One region of the Actinomadura sp. 3N407 genome, then DNA from elsewhere that is predicted to be linked to it. Evidence: riboswitches for the same ligand, from Rfam matches in the RefSeq annotation. Region 1 holds a riboswitch; the other holds the start of a gene.
What was found. A riboswitch is a leader RNA that binds a small molecule or an ion and turns the genes downstream of it on or off. The one in region 1 is predicted to bind glycine.
Positions count from the first base shown of each region.

Region 2: it holds a riboswitch for glycine, as region 1 does, so the genes downstream of both, gcvT (glycine cleavage system aminomethyltransferase GcvT) here and gcvP (aminomethyl-transferring glycine dehydrogenase) in region 1, are expected to answer to the same signal.

Region 1 covers NZ_JBQQBP010000007.1:347,217-351,625, reverse strand. The annotation lists gene gcvP (aminomethyl-transferring glycine dehydrogenase) at 1-1,835, opposite strand, end outside; glycine riboswitch at 1,894-2,005, opposite strand; glycine riboswitch at 2,006-2,100, opposite strand; gene ACTWPP_RS20375 (lysylphosphatidylglycerol synthase transmembrane domain-containing protein) at 2,370-4,409, shown strand, end outside.
Region 2 covers NZ_JBQQBP010000001.1:574,212-578,620, reverse strand. The annotation lists gene ACTWPP_RS02715 (PLP-dependent cysteine synthase family protein) at 1-143, shown strand, start outside; gene ACTWPP_RS02710 (M50 family metallopeptidase) at 133-1,431, opposite strand; gene ACTWPP_RS02705 (hypothetical protein) at 1,673-1,999, shown strand; glycine riboswitch at 2,044-2,139, shown strand; glycine riboswitch at 2,144-2,230, shown strand; gene gcvT (glycine cleavage system aminomethyltransferase GcvT) at 2,304-3,398, shown strand; gene gcvH (glycine cleavage system protein GcvH) at 3,541-3,930, shown strand; gene glyA (serine hydroxymethyltransferase) at 3,933-4,409, shown strand, end outside.

The DNA.
Region 1 (4,409 bases):
GCCATGACGGCGCTGGCGGCGTTGGTGCCGTGCGCGGACGACGGGATCAGGCACACGTCCCGGTGCTGCTCGCCGCGGGACGCGTGGTACCCGCGGATGGCGAGCAGGCCGGCCAGCTCGCCCTGCGAGCCGGCGTTCGGCTGGACCGACACCTCGGCGTACCCGGTGATCTCGGCGAGCGCGTGCTCCAGTTCGCCGATCAGCTCGACGTATCCGGCGGCCTGGTCGACGGGCGCGAACGGGTGGATGTTCGCGAACTCAGGCCAGGTGACCGGCTCCATCTCGGCGGTGGCGTTCAGCTTCATCGTGCAGGAGCCGAGCGGGATCATGGAGCGGTCGAGCGCGATGTCCTTGTCCTGGAGCCTGCGCAGGTAGCGCAGCATCGCGGTCTCGGAGCGGTGCGCGCGGAAGACCGGGTGGGTCAGGTAGGGGCTCTCGCGGCGCAGCGCGCCCGGGAGCGCCTCGGCCGCCCCGCCGGCGCCGGCGGCCGGGACGCCGAACGCCTCCAGGACGGCGGTGACGTGCTCGGGCAGCGTCGTCTCGTCGCAGGCGATCCCCACGTGGCCGGCGTCCGCGGGGCGCAGGTTGATCCCGCGCTCGCGGGCCGCGGCGACGACCTCCGCGGCGCGGCCGGGGACGCGGGCGAGGACGGTGTCGAAGAACGCGTCGTGGACGATCTCCACGCCGCCGGCGCGCAGCCCCGCGGCGATCTCGGCGGCCCGGCGGTGCGTCCGCTGGGCGATCGCCGCGAGCCCCTCCGGCCCGTGGTAGACGGCGTACATGCTCGCCATGACGGCGAGGAGGACCTGCGCGGTGCAGATGTTGCTGGTGGCCTTCTCGCGCCGGATGTGCTGCTCGCGGGTCTGCAGCGCCAGCCGGTGCGCGGGGGCGCCGTCGGCGTCGACGGACACGCCGACGAGCCGTCCGGGGAGCTGCCGCCGGATGCCCTCGCCGACCGCCATGTAGCCGGCGTGCGGGCCGCCGAACCCGTACGGGACGCCGAACCGCTGCGACGAGCCCACGGCGATGTCGGCGCCGGACTCCCCCGGCGGGCGCAGCAGCGTCAGCGCGAGCAGGTCGGCCGCGACGACCACCTTGGCGCCGCGGTCGTGGGCCTGCCCGATGACCGGCTCCAGGTCGCGGACGGCGCCGGACGCGCCCGGGTACTGCAGCAGCACCCCGAAGAAGTCGCCCTCGGGCAGCCCGCCGGACAGGTCGGCGGTGACCACCTCGATGCCGAGCGGGACCGCCCGCGTCCGCACGACCTCGATCGTCTGCGGGAGGGCGTCGGCGTCGACCAGGAACGCGCCCGGCTCCTTGCGCCTGGAGACGCGGTGGGCGAGGGCCATGGCCTCGGCGGCGGCGGTGCCCTCGTCCAGCATGGACGCGTTCGCGACCGGCAGCCCCGTCAGGTCGGCGACCACCGTCTGGAAGTTCAGCAGGGCCTCGAGGCGCCCCTGGGAGATCTCCGGCTGGTACGGGGTGTAGGCGGTGTACCAGCCGGGGTTCTCCATGACGTTGCGCAGGACGACGGCCGGGGTGATCGTCCCGTGGTAGCCGAGGCCGATCATGGACGTCAGGACGGTGTTGCGGGCGGCGAGTTCCCGGAGCCGGTCCAGCGCGGCGGGCTCGCTCAGCGCGGGCGGCAGGTCCAGCGGGCGGGACGTGCGGATGGCGGCGGGCACCGCGTCGTCGATGAGCGCCTCGACGCCGGAGTAGCCGATGACGGCGAGCATCCGGGCCTGGTCGTCCGGGGAGGGGCCGATGTGCCGGTCGGCGAACGTGGAACGGGGATGCTGCGGCGAGGCCACGGGGGCGAAGAACTGGGCGGTCATGGAGAGCCTCCTGGCGGCTGCGATGCTCAGGTCCGCCGCCGGCGCGGGCCGGCGGCCGGTCTCCCCCTCTGTCATCGGCACCTGAGAGCTTCGCCCGCGCGGCGGGATTTCCCCTTCGGTGAGCCGCCCTTCCCCGCGTGCGGGGATCGACGCCTGCTTTCCAGAGGTGCCTCGCCCGAGCGGTCCTTTTGCCTGAGAGGTTCCGGGGAGGTTGCCCCTTCGGCGCCCCACGCTGGCGGCGTGGGGTCTCTCCCGCCCAGGGTCGACGGCATGTCCTCGACAAACCCTACCCAAAGCCGGGCCCCGGGACGGGCCCGCCCCTTCCGGCGCCGGCGCCCCGGCGGGCACGCCGCTCTGCCAATGAGTACGATATGGAGGTCTGACCTGGGAGGTCACGGGCCTCGGGGCCTCACGACGGGAGATGGGGCTTCGGGTGCACACGCGACGGCCGGACGGCCCGCCGGCCGCTCGACGGCGCGCCGCCGGTTCTGGGACGCTGATCACGATGACGGATGGTCAGGGCGGCGGTACGGCGTGACGCAGACCCACGACGGCACGGTGCGCCCGAGGCAGGGCGCGGCCGCCGGTGTGCCCGTCGACGAGCCCGCCCAGCCGGACCGGATCCGCCGCCCGTCGGACGCGTTCAGGTTCGCGGCGTCGGTGACCGGCCTGGTGGCGGTGATGCTGCTGGTGTCGTTCGCGCAGCAGACGACGCACGGCCTGCAGACCGACATCGCCGAGGGCACCGCGCACGCGCCCCGGCCGCTGCTGTCGCTGGCCACGCTGATCTCCAGCTTCGGGGTGCTGGCCGCGCCGATCGCGTTCGGCATCGAGCGGCTGTTCCACAAGGACGGGACGCGCGTCGCGATCGCGCTGCTGGCCGCCGTGATCGCGTTCGGCATCACGATCGGGCTGGACGACCTGGTGGTGCGGGCGGCGCCCGGCGGCGTCCTGGACTCGCTGATCTGGGGCGGCACCGAGACGGCCCCGGTGCACACCGACATCGCCCCCGTCATCGCGTTCGTCAGCGCGGTGGGGATGGCCGGGCGCACCCGGTGGCAGGCCGCGACCTGGACGATGATCGGGCTCGCGGCGCTCACCGGGCTCACCGCGGGCTACGCCTCGGTCTCCGCGCTCGCCGCCACCTACTTCCTCGGGCGCGCCATCGGCCACGGCACCCTGTACGCGGTCGGCACCCCCAACCCGCGTCCCACGGGCATGACGGTCGTCGCCGCGCTCGAACGGCTCGGGCTGCGCCCGAAGCGGGCGGCGCGCCTGGACGACCCCGCCGAGGGCGCCGAGGAGACCCGCAGGTACGGCGTCGCCCTGGCCCCCCGTCCCGGGAACGGGGACGGGGGGGGCGACGGGCACGGCACGCGGCTCCCGGCGCGCCCCGGCGGCCACGGCGAATGGGACCTCGAACTCCGCGTCCTGGACCGCGACCAGCAGACGGCGGGGCTGCTGTACCGAGTCTGGAGGCTGCTGCGGCTGCGCTCCACGACGACCGGGCGGGCGCTGCGCTCCCTGCGCAGGTCCCTGGAGCAGGAGTCGCTGATGGCGTACGCGGTGGACGCCGCGGGCGCCCGGACCCCCCGCCTTATCGGCACGTCGGAGGTCGGCACGGAGGCGGCGCTGCTGGCGTTCGAGCACGTGCCGGGCCGGCGGCTCGCGGACGTCCCCGACGAGCAGATCACCGACGGCCTGCTGACGGACGTGTGGCGGCAGTTCCGTTCGCTGCAGGCGGGCCGGCTGGCGCACCGGCGGCTGCAGGACGAGGCGATCGTGGTCGGCGACGACGGCCGCGCCTACATCACCGACCTGCGGGCCGGGGAGACCGCGGCGGGCGACCTGGCGCTGCGGCTCGACCTGGCGCAGCTGCTGACGACGCTCGCGCTGCGGGCGGGACCGGAGCGGGCGGTCCGCACCGCCGCGCGGGTGCTGGGCGAGGAGTCCCTGGCCGCCGCGGTGCCGCTGCTGCAGCGGGTGGCGCTGTCACGCACGACCCGGACGGCGCTGCGGCACGACCGGGAGGTGCTGACCCGCATCCGCGAGCAGATCATCCGGCTGAAGCCGGAGACGGAGGTCTCGCCGGCCAGGCTGGAACGGTTCCGGCCCCGGACGATCTTCAGCATCGTGGCGCTGTCGATCGCGGCCTACATCGTCATCCCGCAGGTGGCGAGCCTGGACGTGGCGACCATGGCGTCCGCGGCGAGCTGGCACTGGGCGCTGGCCGCGCTGGGCGCCGCGGCCCTCACCTACGTCGCCGCGGCGCTCATGCTGATGGGGTTCGTGCCGGAGAGGCTGCCGCTGGGGCGGACGGTGCTGGTCCAGGTCGCCGCGTCGTTCGTGAAGCTGGTGGCGCCGGCGGCCGTGGGCGGCGTCGCCGTCAACACCCGCTACCTGCAGCGCTCGGGGGTGCGGCCCGGCCCGGCGGTGGCGAGCGTCGGCGCGTCGCAGCTGGTGGGGCTGGTCACGCACATCCTGCTGCTGATCCTGTTCGGGTTCCTCACCGGCTCGACGACGAAGGCGACGCAGGATCTCGCGCCGTCCCGCACGATCGTCATCGTGGTGCTG
Region 2 (4,409 bases), on a different contig from region 1:
CGCTGATCTGCGACGGCGCGGAACGCTACGCGGGCACCTACGGGTCGGACGCGTGGCTGGCGGAGCAGGGCCTGGACATAGCGCCCTACCTCGCCGCGCTGAACGGCTTCCTGAAGACAGGCGAGATGCCCGCTACCCCGTGAACCGGACGGGGTTGACGAGGTCGGCGTAGATGAGCAGCCCGCCCATGACGATCAGGACGGCCGCCATCACGTACGTCACCGGCAGCGCCTTGGCGACGTCCACGTAGCCGGGGTCGGGCCTCCGGAAGACCTTGGCGAAAGCCTTCTTGATCGCCTCCAGGAGGGCGCCGGCGATGTGCCCGCCGTCCAGCGGCAGCAGCGGGACGAGGTTGAACATCCCGACCGCGAGGTTCAGCGACCCGAGCAGCATCACGAAGTAGGAGACCTTCTCGGTGCCGGTGAGGGTCTCGGACGCGGCCACGTCCCCGCCGATCCTGCTGACGCCGACGACCCCGATCGGGCCGTTCGGGTCGCGTTCGTCCCCGCCGAACGCCGCGTGCCAGATGCCGACCATCTTCTCCGGCATCCGCACCAGCGCGCCCGCGGTGCGGGCGGTCAGGTCGCCCATCGTGCTCGCGACCGCGCCGGGGCCCTGCCGCTCGACGGCGCTGGTCGGCGTGATGCCGAGGAACCCGACCTCGACGATCTTGTCCCGGTCCTCCAGGTGGTACATCCGGTTGCGGGTGATGGGGACGTTCAGCTCCACGTCCCGCCCGTCGCGCTCGACGGTCATGGGCACGGTCTGCCCGCCCGCCCCGCGGATCAGCTCCTGCAGTTCCCGGTAGTCGTCGATCTTCTTGCCGCCGAAGACGACGATCTGGTCACCGGCCTGCAGCCCGACCTGTTTCGCCGGGGTCGGCGCGGCGTTCGCCGGGCACTCGGTGAGCTCGGACTGGCTCGCCGGAACCATGCACTCGGCGACCTCCCGGATCACCGGCTGCGGCTGGTTCGTGCCGATTCCCATCAGGAGGATCGCGAAGAACATGACCGCCAGCAGCAGGTTCATCGCGGGCCCGCCGGACATGATCAGCAGCTTCTGCCACCACTTCTTGCCGTAGAAGACGCGGTTCTCGTCCCCCGGCCTGACCTCCTCCAGCGCCACGCCGCGCGCGGACTCGATGAGGCCCTGGAACGGGCCGGTGCTGGCCTGCCGGATCTTCCCGGGGGCGTCGCCTTTGCGCGGTGGCAGCATCCCGATCATCCGGATGTAGCCGCCGAGCGGAATCCATTTGATCCCGTACTCGGTCTCGCCCCGGCGCCACGACCACATCGTCGGCCCGAACCCGACCATGAACTGGGTGGTCCGCACCTTGAACAGCTTGGCGAACGAGAAGTGCCCCAGCTCGTGCAGCGCGATGGACACCAGGAGGCCGAAGAACAGAATCAACGCTCCAGCCACGTAGGCCATGCGGCTAGCCCCTCCGGTCATGCACCCCGCTCACCGGGGGGTGGTCAACAGCAACCAACTCAGAGTACGTCACAGGCCCCGCTTTGGTTGAACCAGCGCGCAAGCCGGACCGACGCCTTTTGTGCCCCGATTTGAGGTGAGCTGCTAATCCGCGCACGCGTCATTGGCACCCGCGTCGGTATTGACGGGACGTCCCGCCTGCCACCATGACGGCCCCACCCCGGTCCACGGAGGTACTGCCTTGAAGCGCGGTCATGTAGCGGCCCTGGCGTTGGTGCTCGCCCTCGCCGGATGCGGCGGCTCCGACGACGGCGGCGGGGCCGCGGAGACGTCATCGCCCGCGCCGCCGGCCGCTTCGTCCGGTGAGGGGAACGCGGTCCTGCCCTCGCCGCCCCCGCAGTCGGAGGCGACCAAGGCGTTCAACGACTGCATGCGCAAGCAGGGCGTGGAGCTGCCGAGCCCGAACCCGGCGTCCACGCCTCCCAAGCAGGACATCGAGAAGAGAATGACGGCCCTGCGCACGTGCATGAAGGCGCTGTCCGCGTCCCCGCCCCCCGCACCACGCTGACCCTCGCGGCGTCCAGGACGATGCCATAGGATGCTGAACGCCGATGATCCCGTGCGGGAGAGTCCCTTGCAGCCGGTGAGGGACGCCGAAGGAGCAAATCCTCCCCGGAACCTCTCAGGCCCACGGACCGCACGGACCAGGCGACCTCTGGAAAGCGGGGACCCCGTCCCCCGCCGAAGGTGAAAGCCCGCCCCGGTGGCGGGTGAAGCTCTCAGGCGCCGATGACAGAGGGGGAGGCACCGAGCCGCCCGGTGCGCGAGTGGGACGATGGACCACACGCGCCCGTGACGAAGGAGCCGAACCGATGTCCGCCGACCCGACCGCGAAGAAGACGCCGCTGCACGACGTCCACCAGGACCTCGGCGCGAACCTCGTCGACTTCGCCGGCCACCTGATGCCGCTGCGCTACGCGAGCGAGACTGCCGAGCACCAGGCCGTCCGCACCGGCGCGGGGCTGTTCGATCTGTCGCACATGGGGGAGATCTTCGTCTCCGGGCCGGGCGCGGGCGCCGCGCTCGACTTCGCGCTGGTCGGCAACCTCGCGTCGATGCCGGTGGGCAAGGCCCGCTACACGATGGTCTGCGGGCAGGACGGCGGCGTCCTGGACGACGTGATCGTCTACCGGCTCGCCGACGCCACCTGGATGGTCGTCGCGAACGCCGCCAACACGGCCGTCGTCCGGGAGGCGCTGACCGAACGGGCCACGCCCTTCGAGGCCGCCGTCGAGGACCGTTCCGGCACGTACGGGCTGATAGCGCTGCAGGGCCCTCGTTCCCAGGAAATTCTCGAAGGGTTCACCGACGCGGCGGTCGCCGACCTCAAGTACTACGCGGTCCTCGCCGGGCGGGTCGCGGGCGTCGACGCCCTCATTGCCCGCACCGGGTACACGGGTGAGGACGGCTTCGAGCTGTTCGTCGACGCGTCCGACGCCGTCGCGCTGTGGAAGGCGCTCGCCGGGGTGGACGGCGTCGTCCCCGCCGGGCTGTCCGCGCGCGACACGCTTCGTCTCGAAGCGGGGATGCCGCTGTACGGCAACGAGCTGACCGCCGAGACCACGCCGTTCGAGGCGGGCCTCGGCCGGATCGTGAAGCTGGACAAGCCGGGCGACTTCGTCGGGAAGACCGCCCTGGCGGCTCAGGCGCAGACCCCGCCGGGCCGTAGGCTCGTGGGACTTGTCGCGCGCGGGCGTCGCGCGCCGCGCAAGGGGTATCAGGTCGTCACGTCCGGCGGCACGCCGTGCGGGGTCGTGACGAGCGGCGCCCCGTCGCCCACACTGGGCACGCCGATCGGCATGGCGTACCTCGACAGCGGCGTCGAGGAGACGGGCCTCGCCGTCGACGTCCGCGGCCGGCAGGAGCCGGTGGACGTGGTCGCCCTGCCGTTCTACAAGCGTTCCTGAAGAAGAACTTGTGGGGGTGTGGGGGTCACCCCCCACAGTGACAGGAGAAGTTGTGGGTGTGTGGGGGGTCACCCTCCACAGTGACAAGAAGAAATTGGTCGGTGTGGGGACCGGCCCCCACCATGACTAGAAAGAAGTGATCGTGAGCGTTCCGGAGCAGCTCCGCTACAGCGAAGAGCACGAGTGGGTGTCCGGCCTCGGTGGCGAGGACGGCATCGTCACCATCGGCATCACCGCGCACGCCGCCGACGCCCTCGGGGAGATCGTCTACCTCGAGCTGCAGCCGTCCGAGGGCGACACCGTCGAGGCGGGCGAGCCCTGCGGCGAGATCGAGTCGACCAAGTCGGTCAGCGACATCTACTCCCCCGTCAGCGGCGAGATCACCGCGATCAACAGCGCGGTGGTGGACGAGCCCAAGGTCATCAACGACGACCCGTACGGCGAGGGCTGGATCTTCAAGGTCCGCGTCTCCGAGGAGCCGGGCGACCTGCTCGACTCCGCCGCCTACGACAAGCTGATCGAGGAGAGCTGATCTTGAGCCTGAACGATTCGCTCGCCACGGCCGACCCGGAAGTCGCCGAGGCCGTCGCCGCCGAGCTCCGGCGGCAGCAGTCCACGCTCGAAATGATCGCCTCGGAGAACTTCGCGCCGGTGTCGGTCCTGGAGGCGCAGGGCTCCGTCCTCACCAACAAGTACGCCGAGGGCTACCCGGGCCGGCGCTACTACGGCGGCTGCGAGCACGTCGACGTCACCGAGCAGCTGGCCATCGACCGCGCCAAGTCGCTGTTCGGCGCCGAGCACGCGAACGTCCAGCCGCACAGCGGCGCGCAGGCCAACACGGCCGTCTACTTCGCGATGCTCCACCACGGCGACACGATCCTCGGCCTCGACCTCGCGCACGGCGGGCACCTCACCCATGGGATGCGGCTGAACTACTCCGGCAAGACGCTGAACGTGGTGCCCTACCACGTCCGCGCGGAGGACGGCCTGGTCGACATGGACGAGGTGGCG